Regions from separate parts of the Herbaspirillum sp. Her3 genome, predicted to be linked through region 1. Evidence: predicted binding sites of a transcription regulator. Region 1 holds the regulator's gene; each other region holds the start of a gene.
What was found. Region 1 encodes sigma-54, which starts transcription at its own class of promoters, with help from an activator protein. Its sites were predicted from a motif close to TGGCANGNAANCTGCTTT; they were not measured.

Region 1 (3,566 bases):
GTTGCCTGCGATTATCTTTTATATCTTTTCCACAGGCGTCGCCGCTTGACAGCGCGACCAATGAAAAAGGGCGCTTGCGCGCCCCTTCCTCATGAGATTCGGCTGGCGTTCTCAGCAGCCCTGTGGGCTGCGAGGCAGCTTGCCGATGGTGTCCTTGGCTTATGCCGCTCCGGCCACCGCATCGGCCGGCGCTTCATCCGGCAGGCGCTTGGCCATGGAGTGATGTTCCTGCAACTTGTCCTTGTGCTTGATGACCTGGCGATCGAGCTTGTCGATCAGCGTGTCAATGGCAGCATAGAGGTCGTGCGCAATGCTTTCTGCATGTAGATCCTTCCCCTTGATGTGGACGTTGATTTCCGCTTTTTGGCGCTTTTCCTTTTCTGTGAGTTTATCTACGCTCAGGATCACGCTGACGTCGATCACGTTGTCGAAATGGCGCTTGATACGCGAGAGCTTGCTTTGCACGTATTCCCGGATGGCGGGGGTCAGTTCGAGGTGGTGTCCACTGATGGTCAGATTCATACAAGACTCCTATCGTGAAGTCACTGGAGGTTCGTTCAAGCTATCCTTGCTGCAGCTGTACCACGGGCACGGTCTTCGTGTCGGATGGCATGGGCATCAGCGAGATGCTTGCCGGAACACAGCAACGGTACTGCAGAAAAACTGAGGAAAAACTCAGAGGGACTTGCGGAGATTGACCGGCGGAATCTTCAACACTTCGCGGTATTTGGCGACTGTGCGTCGCGCGACCACCATGCCTTGTTCTGCCAGCATATCCGCAATCTTGCTATCGGATAATGGGGTCTGCGGGTTCTCGGCTCCTATCAACTGTTTGATCAGCGCCCGTATCGCGGTGGAGGAGGCTTCGCCTCCGGTTTCAGTCGCGACGTGGCTACCGAAGAAGTACTTCAACTCAAACATGCCGTGCGGCGTGAGCATGTATTTTTGAGTTGTCACGCGAGAGATGGTGCTCTCGTGTAGACCCAGTGTATCAGCAATTTCACGCAGCACAAGGGGTCGCATGGCCACTGCCCCATGTGAAAAGAAGTTTCTTTGACGCTCCACAATAGCCTGTGCGACTCGCAAAATCGTGTCGAAACGCTGCCGCATATTCTTGATGAGCCACTTGGCTTCCTGCAGCTGCGACGACAGCGATCCCTCCCCCTTGGCCTGCTTCAGCGCACTGGCATACATCGCATTGACACGCAGCTTGGGCATGACCTCATGGTTGAGCATGACCTGCCAGCCGTTCTTTGTTTGTTTGACAATCACGTCCGGCACCACATAGTCCGAGGCATCGCGCGCGAAATCGGCGCCCGGATGCGGACGGCACTGGCGGATCACGGCCTGGGCTTCGCGCAGGTCTTCGTCATCGCAATCGAGGGCTTTCTTGATCTTGTTGAAGTCGCGCTGGGCGAACAGCGGCAGGTAATCTTCCACGATGCGCAGCGCCAGCTTGCGCGTGACGAAGGGGATCTTGGGCAGGCGCCGGATCTGCAGGGCCAGGCATTCACCGGCACTGCGCGCACCGACGCCGGCCGGGTCCAGGCTCTGCAGCAGCTTCAGGGAAATCGACAGCTCTTCCATGTCGATGCCCAGTTCTTCGGGCAGGCGCGCGAGGATGTCTTCCAGGGGCTCTTCGAGATAGCCGCTCTCGTCGAGCGCATCGGTGAGCAGCTCCAGCAGGGCGCGGTCGCGCTGGGTGCGTGCGGTCACGCGGATCTGTTCCAGCAGGTGCTCGCGCAGGGTCAGTTCATGGGCTTCGAGTTGCGGGCGGGCGTCGTCGTCGTCGGGCGACTTGCCGCTGCGGGCCACGTCGTCGAAGCTCCAGTCGGCGTCACCGGTGACGCCGTTGTCGGGATTGTTGTCCTGGTAGTCAAAACTGGAATCGCCATCGGCGGCGGCCGGCGCCGGTTCGGCGCTGCCTTCGCCCGAGGTATCCGCCACGCCGCTGGAGGGAGAGCTGGAGACGGCGCCATCGGCCAGCAGGCGCACCGAATTGTCGAGCGCATCGTCGAGGCGCTCCAGCAAGGGATTGTCCGAGAGGATCTGTTCCAGTTCCTGGTGCAGTTCCAGCGTCGACAGCTGCAACAGTCTGATCGACTGCTGCAGTTGCGGCGTCAATGCGAGGTGCTGCGAGGTACGTAACTGGAGAGACTGTTTCATCTGTCTTTCTGGAAGCGGCGTGGTCCGCTGGTTGCACTGCCTGTCGTTGCGTCAGTAGGTTGACCTGCTTACATGCGGAAGTGTTCGCCCAGATACACGCGGCGCACCGATTCGTTGGCGATGATCTCTTCCGGACTGCCGCTGGCCAGCACCGTGCCCTGGTTGATGATGTAGGCGCGGTCGCAGATGCCCAGCGTCTCGCGCACGTTGTGGTCGGTGATGAGCACGCCGATGCCGCGTTCCTTCAGGAAGCGCACGATGCGCTGAATCTCGATCACGGCAATCGGGTCGATACCGGCAAAGGGTTCATCGAGCAGCACGAAGCGCGGATCGGTGGCCAGTGCGCGGGCGATTTCCACGCGGCGGCGCTCACCGCCGGAGAGCGACAAGGCCTGGCTCTCGCGCAGCTTCTCGATCTGCAGTTCATGCAGCAGGTTGTTGAGGCGGCCCTCGACTTCATCGCGCGAGAGCGGCTTGCCTTCTTCACGGCGCAGTTCCAGCACCGCGCGGATATTGTCTTCCACCGTCAGCTTGCGGAACACCGAGGCTTCCTGCGGCAGATAGGACAAGCCCATGGTGGCACGCTTGTGGATGGGCATGCGTGAAATGGCGGTGTCGTCCAGCGCGATCTCGCCGCCATCGGAAGGCACCAGGCCCACGATCATGTAGAACGAGGTGGTCTTGCCGGCACCATTGGGGCCGAGCAGTCCGACCACTTCACCGCTGCGCACTTCCATCGAGACGTCGCGCACCACCTGGCGCGCGCCATAACTTTTCTTCAGGCCGCGAACGACCAGCGAGCTGGCGGTCATCGTTACTGGTCCTTTCCGGTCTGGCGACGCGGTGCAGGCTGCGCCGGCGTGGTCTTGGCGGCCGGCTGGGCCGGCACGGCGCTGCCATCCGGCGGCGGATTCTTGGGCTGGATCACGGCCGTGATGCGGCCTGCGCCGGGCTTGCTCTCGCCGCTGGCGGTGTTGTTGACCGAATAGAACTCGGCGCGGCTGTCATAGGAAATGAACTCGCCGTTGACTTCATCGGTGATGCGGTCGCCATCCATGCGCTGGATGTGGGCGCGCTGGAACAGCTTGGAGACTTCGGTCTGCTCCGAATACTCGATGCGCTCGGCCTGTCCTTCGATCCACAGGTTGGGACCGCCATCGCGCTTCTGGCGGAAGTTGGCCAGCGCACCGGGCGCGGCGTACAACACGGCGTTTTCATAACCGTACTGATCGGTCGTCAATACCACCCGGCCGGCCTTGATGATGAGAGTGCCGCGGGTCATGACCACGTTGCCGGTGAAGGTCTTCACCTGGCGCACGTCGTCATAGACCATCTGGTCTGCCTCGATGTTGGTGGGCTTGGTGGAGTCCGCCTTCTCGGCGTTGGCCACGCCGCACACG
Region 2 (3,566 bases), 170 kb from region 1:
CGTGCATCACCATGCGGTTCAGGGTGACCAGCGCGCGCGCAGCCGGGTTCATGCGGGCCGGGGCGCGGTAAGTCATTGCAGCTTCCATCGTCAGGCTCCAGCGAAATTGAAGTCAGGTGGGAGAGTCACCTCTCCCACCCACGGACCGCTCAGGCCAGCTTGCCGGTGTACTTCTCCAGCAGCGCCCAGGGCTCGTCCCCGAACTTCTTCTTCCACTCGGCATAGAAGCCGGCCGCGCGCAGCTTGGCGCGGAAGGATTCGGCATCGGCATTGTTGAAGGCCAGTCCACGGCCCTTCATTTCATCGACCAGCGAATCGTTGAGCTTGCGCACGTCGGCGCGCTGGTTCATGCCGGCCTCATTGATGATGCGCGCCATCAGGTCCTGCAGGTCCTTGGGCAGGCGCTCGAAGGATTTCTTGTTGCCCAGGAACCAGAAGCCATCCCACATGTGGTTGGTGATGGAACAGTATTTCTGCACCTCGTAGAGCTTGGCGGTGGAGATGATGGCCATGGGGTTTTCCTGGCCTTCGACGATCCTGGTCTGCAGGGCCGAATAGACTTCGGCGAAGTTGATCGAGGTCGGCGCTGCATCGAAGGCCTTGAACATCGAGGTCCACAAGGGGCTGGGCGGCACCCGCAGCTTCATGCCCTTGAGGTCGTCGGCAGCCTTGATGGGCTTGGTGCTGTTGGTGATCTGGCGATAGCCGTTGTCCCAGATCTTGTCGAAGGCGAACAGGGTGGACTTGGCTTCGATCTGCTTGCGCACGTGGGCGCCGAGTTCGCCATCCATGGCCGCCCAGACCTGGCTGTAATCCTTGAAGGCAAAGCCGATGCCGGAAATCTGCGCCGACGGCACCAGGGTGCCCAGGATCAGCGGCGAGAGCGTGAAGAAATCAATCGCGCCGGCCCGCACCTGCGAGAGCATGTCGGTGTCCGTACCCAGCTGGTTGTTGGGATAGAGCTGCAGCTCGATGCGGCCCTTGGATTGTTCCGCGATGGCGGCGGCCATTTCCTTGGCGCGCGCATTCATCGGATGGGTGACCGGCAGGTTGTTGGCGTACTTGAAGGTGAACTCGGCCGCATGGGCCGACGTTGATACCAGGCCGGTAGCAGCAGCGGCCGAGGCCACCGAGGCCGTCTTCAGAAAATGGCGGCGCGTGAACTTCCCAGTGGATTGTTCCATCTGTCTTGTCTCCTGTTTGTCTGCTTATAGTTGGTTTTGCTGAATCCGGCGCAAGCTGGGCTGCTGGATCGGGCGTGCAGCTCCCTGTACCGGGTTGTCAACACTGCCTTGTGCGTCGAGAGAGCAAGTTGGATGCCAGGCATCCCTGCGGCATGACCGCCTCCCTCCTCCTCATCCGCACTGCGCCTGTATTCTCTGCGATAAGGGCGGCACAGTACAAGCACGCAATCACGGTGACCAGCATTTATTTACAAGCGTCGGGCCTGCGACACCTGTCGCATGGACTGTCGCAGGGATCGACACCTGTGCACGCTGCCTGCAGGCAACATCGGCTGCTTTGGCGTGATGATTTACGTTAACGTAAAGTACGTGCTATCTTCATGAAGTCGGTGGCGTCATCAGGCCCTTTCCTGCATGCCGGGAAGGATCGAGACCGCCCGCCGCACACATCAGCACGCATCAACATCAACAACAAAGCGAGACCCGGCGCGGATTGGCGCCGGCCCTCTCAGGAGACGGGCAAGATGCAGGCCGATGCCCAGGCAGGGACCCGCGCGACTACCTTCATGAGGTCGTCGGACAGAGTGTCTGTGCGTGGCATCGAATTTGCATATTGCCCTTGTGTGAAACGGAGAAACTGCACCAGCAGCCGCACTCCATCTACCTCGTCTTAAAAGGACACAAGGACACACCATGACTGTTTCTGCATCCTCACCCTGCATCACCGGCTGGCACCATTCCCAATTCGGCAAGCTCGACGGCATCGATCCGGAAATGCTGATCGGCCAGGTCGCCAAGGCCGCCATCGCACATGCCGGGCTGCAACCGGAAGACATCGATTCGATCCACTTCGGCACCTTCAATGCCGGCTTCCTGTACCAGGACTTTCCTTCCTCACTGGTCATGAACAGCCTGCCCCAGCTGCGCTTCAAACCCGCGACACGGCTGGAGAATGCCTGCGCTACCGGATCGGCGGCGATCCATTCGGGCCTGCAGGCGATCAAGGCCGGGCAATCGCAACACGTGCTGGTGATCGGCTTCGAGAAGATGACCGAACTGGCCACCGCGCAAGTGGGCGAGGTGCTGCTCAAGGCTTGTTATGCGAAGGAAGAAGCGGGCATCCCGGGCGGCTTTGCGGGTGTCTTCGGCAAGATCGCGCAGAGCTACTTCGATCGCTTCGGCGACCAGTCCGATGCGCTGGCGATGATCGCGGCCAAGAATCACAAGAACGGCATGACCAATCCCTATGCGCACATGCGCAAGGATTTTGGCTACGAGTTCTGCCGTAACGTCTCCGACAAGAATCCGTATGTGGCCGGTCCGCTCAAGCGCACCGACTGCTCGCTCATCTCGGACGGCGCAGCGGCGGTGGTCATCAGCGCGGCCGAGGCGGCCCGCTCCATGCCGCGTGCGGTGCAGTTCCGTGCGGCGGTGCAGGTCAATGATTTCCTGCCGCTGTCGCGCCGCGATCCGACCCGCTTCGAAGCCGCCGAGCTGGCCTGGAAGAAGGCCCTGGACCAGGCCACTCTGAGCCTGGACGATCTCTCGCTGGTGGAAACCCACGACTGCTTCACCGTGGCCGAGCTGCTGGAATACGAAGCCATGGGCCTGGCCCCGCACGGCCAGGGTGCGCGCGTGATCGCTGAAGGCATCACTGCCAAGGATGGCAAGCTGCCCGTCAATCCTTCCGGCGGTCTGAAGTCCAAGGGCCATCCGGTCGGGGCCACCGGCGTATCGATGCACGTGATGGCGGCCATGCAGGCGGCCCACGATGCGGGCGACATGCAGATCGCCAATGCGCGCTACGCAGGCGTATTCAACATGGGCGGCGCGGGCGTGGCCAACTATGTGAGCATTTTGGAGCGTGTGAACTAAAAGAGCGGATTCCGCCCTGGCGCGCCGTCCTGTCGCTGGCAGACGGCGCGCGACATGAAGCGATGTGTAAAAAAACAGGAAACGGCAACACGCCCGTTTCCATAAAAATCGGGACGAGTGAGACATGTTGAGCAAAGTCATGAACCTGGGCCGCCTGCTGTCGGACGTGGCGCGCCGCTTTCCGGACGAGCCGGGGCTGATCCTGGCACAGGGCCAGGCCGATGGCAGCGACCGCATCATTTCCTGGCGCGAGATCAACACGCGCGTGGATGCCCTGGCACATGCCCTCACCCAACGCGGCGTGAAGAAGGGCGACAAGATGCTGGTCCACTCGCGCAACAACCAGCAGATCTTCGAGAGTGCCTGGGCTGCCTTCAAGATGGGCGTGGTCTGGGTGCCCACCAATTTCCGCATCACCCCGCCCGAGGCCGCCTATCTCGGCCAGTCCAGCGGCGCCTGCGTGATGCTGTATGACCGTGGTTTCGCGCAGTATGTCGATGCCGTCAA
Region 3 (3,566 bases), 300 kb from region 1:
GGTCGGGGATGGTTTGCAAAAACGATATAAATGATTTACTTGGGGAACACGTCCAGCTCGGCCTTGCTCGGCAGGAAGCTGCCATTCCAGATCTTGTCGGCATTGACGCGGGTCTTGGTGCCATAGGCGTCCGAGACCTGGGAGGCCATCAGGGTCAGACGCGGGCCGTAGACCTGGCCATAGCCTTCCGCCTTGGCGTGGGGTGTGGCGATGGCGCTGGCGATGGCCAGCTTCAGGCGGCGCAGTTCCAGCTTCTCGTCGATCAAGCCATCGCGTTCCTTCAGGACCTTGATGGCCGCTTCCGGATTGGCCATCACGTCGCGGCTGGCCTTGGCGAAGGCGCGCAGGAAGCCCTTGATGGCTTCCGGCTTGTTCTTGACCATGGTTTCGGAGGCGATGATGGTATTGCCGTAGAGGCGCACACCATAGTCCGGGTACATCATTACGTTGATGTCTTCATCCTTGATGCCGCGCGCATTGAGGTTCAGCAGCGAAGTGAAATAGAAGCCGGTGATGGCATCGACATCGCCGCGCGCCAGCATGGTTTCGCGCAGCGGCGGGTCCATGCTGGTCCACTGTGCCTTGGAGGCGTCCAGGCCATTGGCCTTGGCAAAGATCGGATAGGCGCGGCGGCCGGCATCGAACACCGGTGCACCCAGTTTCTTGCCGGCCAGGTCGGCGGGCTTCTTGATACCGGATTTCTTGAGCGAGAACACTGCGGCCGGGGTGTCGTTGTAGACCATCATCACCGCTACCGGCTTGCCCGGTGCGTCGGGATTGTTGGCGGTGAATTCCATCAGGGCGGCCATGTCGGCAAAGCCCATGTCATAGGTGCCCGAGGCCACGCGATTGACGGCGTTGCCCGAGCCGTTGCCGGCGTCGATGGTGACATCCAGTTTTTCCTGCGCGAAGTAACCCTTGGACTTGGCGACGAGGAAGAGCGCGGCCGGGCCTTCGAAGCGCCAGTCCAGCTGAAATTTGATCCTGGTTTCCTGCGCCAGGGCGAGCGAGCAGCTGGCGCTGAGCAGAAGGCTGATGCCGAATTTGAAGAACTTGCTGGAATGCACGGTGGACTTCCTTCTCTGTTCGTTTGAATGTGAGATCCCGGAGCTTCAATAGCATTTAATGTGCCAAGCATCCGCAGCACCGGCGCGCGCTGTGTGTCCCCCGGCTGCTCGCGGTTGCAGCAGGCCAATGCAGTCAGCAAGCTGTCCTCGTGATGATCGACAGGCGTGGTATTTTTTGTCGACAATCAAAAAATTCATTTGCGACAATTTGGTGCTTGCCTGCACCTAAGTAGAAAAAAATGCACTAAAAAAAATTGGCTTACAGGTCTGTAAGGCAGGTGCAGCCTGCCTTCTGGGGATCTTTGTTGTAACGAATATGGCAGAAAGGATTGTCAACAATGCGAGCAATCATCTTGCCGGGCCTGGTGCAGGGGCTTGGGAAACCGCCCCGGCTCGGCTAGGATTGCGCCCCTGCGTGCGTGGCGTGCGGTCGATTGTGGGGATGTCGGCTCGCTTTATGGCAGGGATGAACGTCGGGCCGAGGGGCTGGCACGGGCTTTGCGTAAACGCTGCCGTCGGTGCGGGTGTCGGCAGCGCTGTCTGCAATTTGCCAGACCTTATTTGACAAGGGCAAGCATACGAGGGGTGCTGATTTTCATGCTGTGGCGGGGAGAGTGCAAGGCGCCGCAGGATGCGAATCGGGCTCCGATTCAATCGCCATTTTTTAGACATGCAACACAGGGAGAAACTTATGAAGAAGGGTATCAAGGGGAAGTACTGGATGATGGCAGCCGTGGTCGCTTCGGCCGCAGGCAGCATGTCGGCGCAGGCAGCTGACTGGTCGGACAATTCGATCGGCTACCGTTACGGTACGAAGTTTGCCGAGCCCTACAACTCGCAGGACATCGCCAAGAGCATCATCAACTTCACGCATGCCAGCGGTTACAAGTACGGCACCAACTTCCTGAACGTGGACTTGCTGATGTCCAACAGCAAGGATGACAATGCGCAGGAAGCCTACATCGTCTACCGCAACACCCTGGATATCGGCAAGATCAGCGGCAAGGACCTGTCCTTCGGCCCGGCGCGTGGCGTTGGCCTGACCCTGGGCTTTGACTGGAATACCAAGAACGACAACAGCTACGCTTCCAAGAAGCGCATGTGGGTGGTCGGTCCGACCTTGATGATGGACGTGCCTGGTTTCCTGAACGTGAGCGTGCTGGCGCTGTTCGAAAGCAATCAGCCCATCGGTGTTTCCAGCCGCTACACCTATGACACCCACCCGATGCTGAACTTGTCCTGGGGTATCCCGCTGGGCTCGAGCGGCTGGGCTTTCGAAGGCTACACGAACTACATCGCATCGAAGGGCAAGAACGAGTTCGGTGGCCCGACTGCGCCCGAACTGAACTTCGACGGCCAGATCATGTATGACGTCGGCACGCCGCTGGGCCTGGGCAAGAACACCTTCCGCGTGGGTCTGGAATATCAATACTGGCGCAACAAGTTCGGCAACCCGAGCAACGTTCCGGGTTCGCTGGCCAAGACCCCGATGGTGCGCGCCGAGTACCACTTCTGATCGGTCGGTTCGATCCGGCTGCTTGCAGCGTTGTGGCGATGCCGGGTCTTCGGATCCGGCATTTTTATTGCGCGCTCGACGCGGCAGCGGTCAGGCTGCATGGGCGGGATGGGAAATGGCTACACTGTCGGGAGTTGGCAGGGGCTGGTTTGATATGGTTGTTGGCATATGTGTGCTATTGGATTTGCGACATATGGCAGCGGCGGTGTTGAGATTTAATGGCTGGTTTTGAACGGGACGGGGCGGCCGCGTGGCGGCCTTGGCCCATCCATCGGGATTTGAGAGCGGAGCATCATGGAAGCATACCTACTTGACTGGCTGAACTTGCTGCTGCGCTGGCTGCACGTGATCACGGCGATTGCCTGGATCGGTTCTTCGTTTTATTTCGTCTGGCTGGACAACAGTCTGGTGGCGCCGACGGATCCCGAGTTGAAGGAGAAGGGGGTCGGGGGCGAGTTGTGGGCGGTGCATGGGGGCGGTTTCTACAATCCGCAGAAGTACCTGCTGGCGCCGAAGGTCTTGCCGGAGCATCTGCACTGGTTTTATTGGGAGTCTTACAGCACCTGGCTGTCGGGCTTTGCGCTGTTCTCCTTGTTGTATCTGTTCAATGCGAACGTGTTTTTGGTGGACCGCAACGTGTTCGACATGTCGGCCTCGATGGCGGGCGGCACGGCCATTGCGTTCCTGGTGTTCAACTGGCTGATCTACGACGCGATCTGCAGCACCATCGGGGATCGGCCGGGGGCGGACCGGCTGGTCAATCTGCTGGTGGGGCTGCAGGTGATCGTGTCGGTGTGGGCGGCTTGCCATCTGTTCTCGGGGCGGGCGGCTTTCCTCATCAGCGGGGCGTCGCTGGCGACGATCATGAGCGCGAACGTGCTGGTGTGGATCATTCCGGGGCAGCGCAAGATGGTGGCGTCGATGCGGGCGGGGCAGGCGCCGGATCCGATTCATGGGAAGCGGGGCAAGCAGCGTAGTGTGCA
Region 4 (3,566 bases), 1.9 Mb from region 1:
GTCAAGACGCAGTCCTAAGGATTGCAGTTCCGAGATCAACTCCATGGGGGCCTTGCGGCTCGGACGCTGGGGATGCAACTGGATGACGGCTGTCTGCATGATGGGACCTCGTGGAAGGATGAGTGACAGGAGCAGGCTGTTCCGCCGGGAACAGCGAAGACATGGGAGAAGTACGGCGATCATCGATCACCAGGTGCAGCAGTTCGGGGCGCGCATAGTGCCCCACCGAATCCATCATGCGCTTGCGCTTGGTGACCAGTTCCATGTCCAGGTCGGCCACCAGGATGCCTTCGCCGCTGCGCAGGGGTTCGGCCAACAGCTTGCCTTCCGGCGAGACGATGGCGGTGCAGCAGCCACCGCGCAGCGCCTTCTGCGCCTTGGGATCGGGCTCGATGGCGGCGATCTGTTCATCGGTCAGCCAGCCGGTTGCATTGATGACGAAGCAACCCGACTCCAGTGCGTGATGGCGGATGGTGACCTCCATCTGGTCAGCGAAGATCTGCCCCACCATGGAACCGGGGAACTGGGCGCAATGGATTTCTTCGTGCTGGGCCATGAGGCTGTAGCGCGCCAGCGGGTTGTAGTGTTCCCAGCAGGCCAGCGCCCCCAGGCGCCCCACGGCGGTAGGCACCACCTTCAGGCCGCTGGCATCGCCCTGCCCCCAGATCATGCGCTCGTGATAGGTCGGCGTGATCTTGCGGCGTTTCAGCACCAGCTCGCCGTCGGCATCGAAGACCAGCTGCGTGTTGTAGAGCGTGCCATGGTCGCGTTCGTTGACGCCCAGCACCACCACCGTGCCATGCGCGCGTGCCGCTTCTGATACTGCCTGGGTCACGGGGCCGGGCACCGTCACCGCACGCTCGTAGAGCAGCAGGTGTTCCGGACCTGACGCAAAGGGCGGCCGCACGAAGGAGAAGTACGGATAGTAAGGAACGAAGGTTTCCGGAAACACCACCAGTTGCGCGCCTTGTCTGGCAGCGTCGGCAATGGCCTGGCATACCTTGGCCACGGTACCGAGTTCGCTGTCGAGGTCGGGCGCGATCTGCACCGCCGCCGCCCGTACCGTTCTCTTGTGGATGCTCATGCGCCGCCCCTTTCCATTACAGGGTCCAGGTGTCGAGGATGAAGGCATTGTCGCGACGATGCAGCAGCACCAGGTCGAGCACGTCCAGCGGATTGATGGGGCGGATGCCCGGGATCAGCGAGGGCTCACCGTGGCCGTACAGCGCCTGCAGGGCGAAGCGGCAGGCGTAGACCTTGCCGCCCTCTTCCATGAACTTGACGATCTGCTTGTTGAAGTTCTGGTGACCGGGGAAGGCTTCGTCACCCAGCGTGGGGAAACCGCGCTGCACGCCCAGCGTCACGCCGGGACCATAGAGCAGGATGGAGGTCTCGAAACCCTTGCGCTTCAAGCGGGTTGCCTGCAGCAGGTTGACGAAACCGATCGAGCCTTCGAAGGCCACCGTATGAAAGGTCACCAGCGCTTTTTCTCCCGGCTGGGCTTTGACGTCTTCGAACACCTTCTCTTCATAATCCACCAGGAAATCGCCGGGGGCGTGGGCTGCTTTGGTGACTGCGGGCATGGTGATACTCCTCTCGATTGCTGTTGGTCTGCACTTGGGGAAGTGGTCCGGCGACCTCGCCGCGACGCTGGCATTGAATGCATCAGGCATGCCACCAGCACCCCGTCAATGTGCGAATTGACTGCATAAAAATCCCGTCAATCCTCCCTTCGCAGAATGGAATCCAGCATCTGCGCGGCTTGCCGAATCGTCGCTTGCAGCATGGTTTTTGGGCCATATGAAGCAATCCATTCAATCGCTCCATACAATCGGACGGCATCACGCAAACCCTTGTGCACCCTGGCGTTGCGGCGCGTCTTGAGATGGTGCAGAGCGCTGCGCGCGGATGATGCAAGACGGTGCACTTTTGTACCTGCACGGCAGAGATTGGATGGAATGCAAATTGCATTCAATCTAACCAGTCGATGCAGTCAATATTGAAGTCAGGAAACAAGGAAGTTGCCATGACCAAGAACAGCGCCATGTGGGTTCCCAAATTGAAGAAAGGTAGCGGTCCGCTTTATCTGGCCATCGCCAATGCGATCGCCGAGGACGTCGCCACGGGCCACCTGCAGCCCGAGCAGCGGCTACCGCCGCAGCGCAAGCTGGCCGAGGTACTGGACCTGGACTTCACCACGGTCGCGCGCGCCTATACGGAAGCGCATCGGCGCGGACTGGTGGATTCGGTGGTGGGACGCGGCACCTTTGTCTGTGGCAAGCGCCGCCCGCGCATCCCGCGCGTGACCGAGGGCCGGCCCAACGTCGACATGTCGATGAACATGCCGCCCGAGCCGGAGTCGCCGGAGCTGATGGAGTTGATGCAGTCGGGCTGGAACAAGGTCAATGCACGCCTGCGCGACCTGATGCGTTATCAGGATTTCGGTGGTTCGCCCGAGGATCGCGAAGCCGGTGCGCTATGGCTGCGCCGGCGCGGGCTGGTGGTGGAACCGGAACGGGTGCTGGTGACGCCGGGGGCGCAATGTGCGCTGCTGGCCATCCTGACCATGCTGGTCGGCCCGGGCGGGGTGCTCTGTTGCGAGGACGTGACCTACCCCGGCCTGCGCGCCCTGGCCGGGCATCTCAACATCAAGCTGGTCGGCTTGCCGATGGACAATGAGGGCATCGATGCGGTGGCCTTTGCCGGGGCCTGTGCGCAATATGCGCCGAAAGCGCTGTATTGCAATCCCACCCTGCTCAATCCGACGACGTGCACGACTTCGGCATCGCGCCGTCAGGCGCTGGTGGAAATCGCCCGTCACTATGAAGTGGCCATCATCGAGGATGATGCCTATGGCTTCCTGCCGCGTGTCGCGCCGCCGGCCATTGCCAGCATGGGGAGCGAACTGACCTACTACGTCACCGGGCTGGCCAAGACCGTGGGGGCCGGTTTGCGGATTGCCTATATGGTGGCGCCTGATGCCGCCTCGGCGGCGCGCCTGACGGCGGCACTGCGTGCGACTACGGTGATGGCTTCACCGATTACCTCGACCCTGGCGACTTATTGGATACGCGATGGCGTGGCGGATCTGGCGCTGGCCAATATCCGCAAGGAGTCGATGGCGCGGCAGAAGATAGCGGCGCGTATCTTGCCTGAACATGGGTATGCCTCGGAACCGGAGGCTTTTCATTTGTGGGTGAAACTGCCGGGGGGATGGCAGGCCAGTACGTTTTCAGCGCAGATGCGGGCCAATGGGGTGGCGGTGGTGGGGGTGGATGCGTTTGCGGTGACTACTGCGCCGGTGCAGGCTGTGCGTGTTTGTATTGGGGGGATTGCCAGTCGGGGGGATATTCAGCATGCGTTGACGTTGATGCGGGATACCTTGGCGGAGCAGCCGTTGGTTAGGGCGGCTGTGGTTTGATCGTTCATAGGGACGGCAGTTGGCTACCCCGAACGTCTGGCGATGTGTGCCAGTGAATCAACCCGCATTTTCGCCCCGTCCAGCACGACTACTCAGCCGTCAAATTGTTGTCAGGCGCGTGTGCGAAGATTCTCGGTTCTGATCA

Region 2: ACVC5H_RS05805 (acetyl-CoA acetyltransferase) is a predicted target of sigma-54. The motif match lies at 1,780-1,797, and genes of this name have one in related genera.
Region 3: ACVC5H_RS03750 (outer envelope protein) is a predicted target of sigma-54. The motif match lies at 1,555-1,572, and genes of this name have one in related genera.
Region 4: ACVC5H_RS21630 (MSMEG_0572/Sll0783 family nitrogen starvation response protein) is a predicted target of sigma-54. The motif match lies at 1,660-1,677, and genes of this name have one in related genera.

The regions. Positions count from the first base shown of each region.
Region 1 covers NZ_CM176328.1:1,109,949-1,113,514, forward strand. The annotation lists gene hpf (ribosome hibernation-promoting factor, HPF/YfiA family) at 160-522, opposite strand; gene ACVC5H_RS05100 (RNA polymerase factor sigma-54) at 676-2,166, opposite strand; gene lptB (LPS export ABC transporter ATP-binding protein) at 2,235-2,978, opposite strand; gene lptA (lipopolysaccharide transport periplasmic protein LptA) at 2,981-3,566, opposite strand, start outside.
Region 2 covers NZ_CM176328.1:1,277,262-1,280,827, reverse strand. The annotation lists gene ACVC5H_RS05815 (TRAP transporter large permease) at 1-76, opposite strand, end outside; gene ACVC5H_RS05810 (TRAP transporter substrate-binding protein) at 150-1,184, opposite strand; gene ACVC5H_RS05805 (acetyl-CoA acetyltransferase) at 1,878-3,059, shown strand; gene ACVC5H_RS05800 (acyl-CoA synthetase) at 3,184-3,566, shown strand, end outside.
Region 3 covers NZ_CM176328.1:813,304-816,869, forward strand. The annotation lists gene ACVC5H_RS03745 (ABC transporter substrate-binding protein) at 36-1,067, opposite strand; gene ACVC5H_RS03750 (outer envelope protein) at 1,759-2,583, shown strand; gene ACVC5H_RS03755 (urate hydroxylase PuuD) at 2,878-3,566, shown strand, end outside.
Region 4 covers NZ_CM176328.1:4,743,513-4,747,078, forward strand. The annotation lists gene ACVC5H_RS21620 (MSMEG_0568 family radical SAM protein) at 1-45, opposite strand, end outside; gene ACVC5H_RS21625 (Nit6803 family nitrilase) at 2-1,084, opposite strand; gene ACVC5H_RS21630 (MSMEG_0572/Sll0783 family nitrogen starvation response protein) at 1,101-1,583, opposite strand; gene ACVC5H_RS21635 (aminotransferase-like domain-containing protein) at 2,027-3,421, shown strand.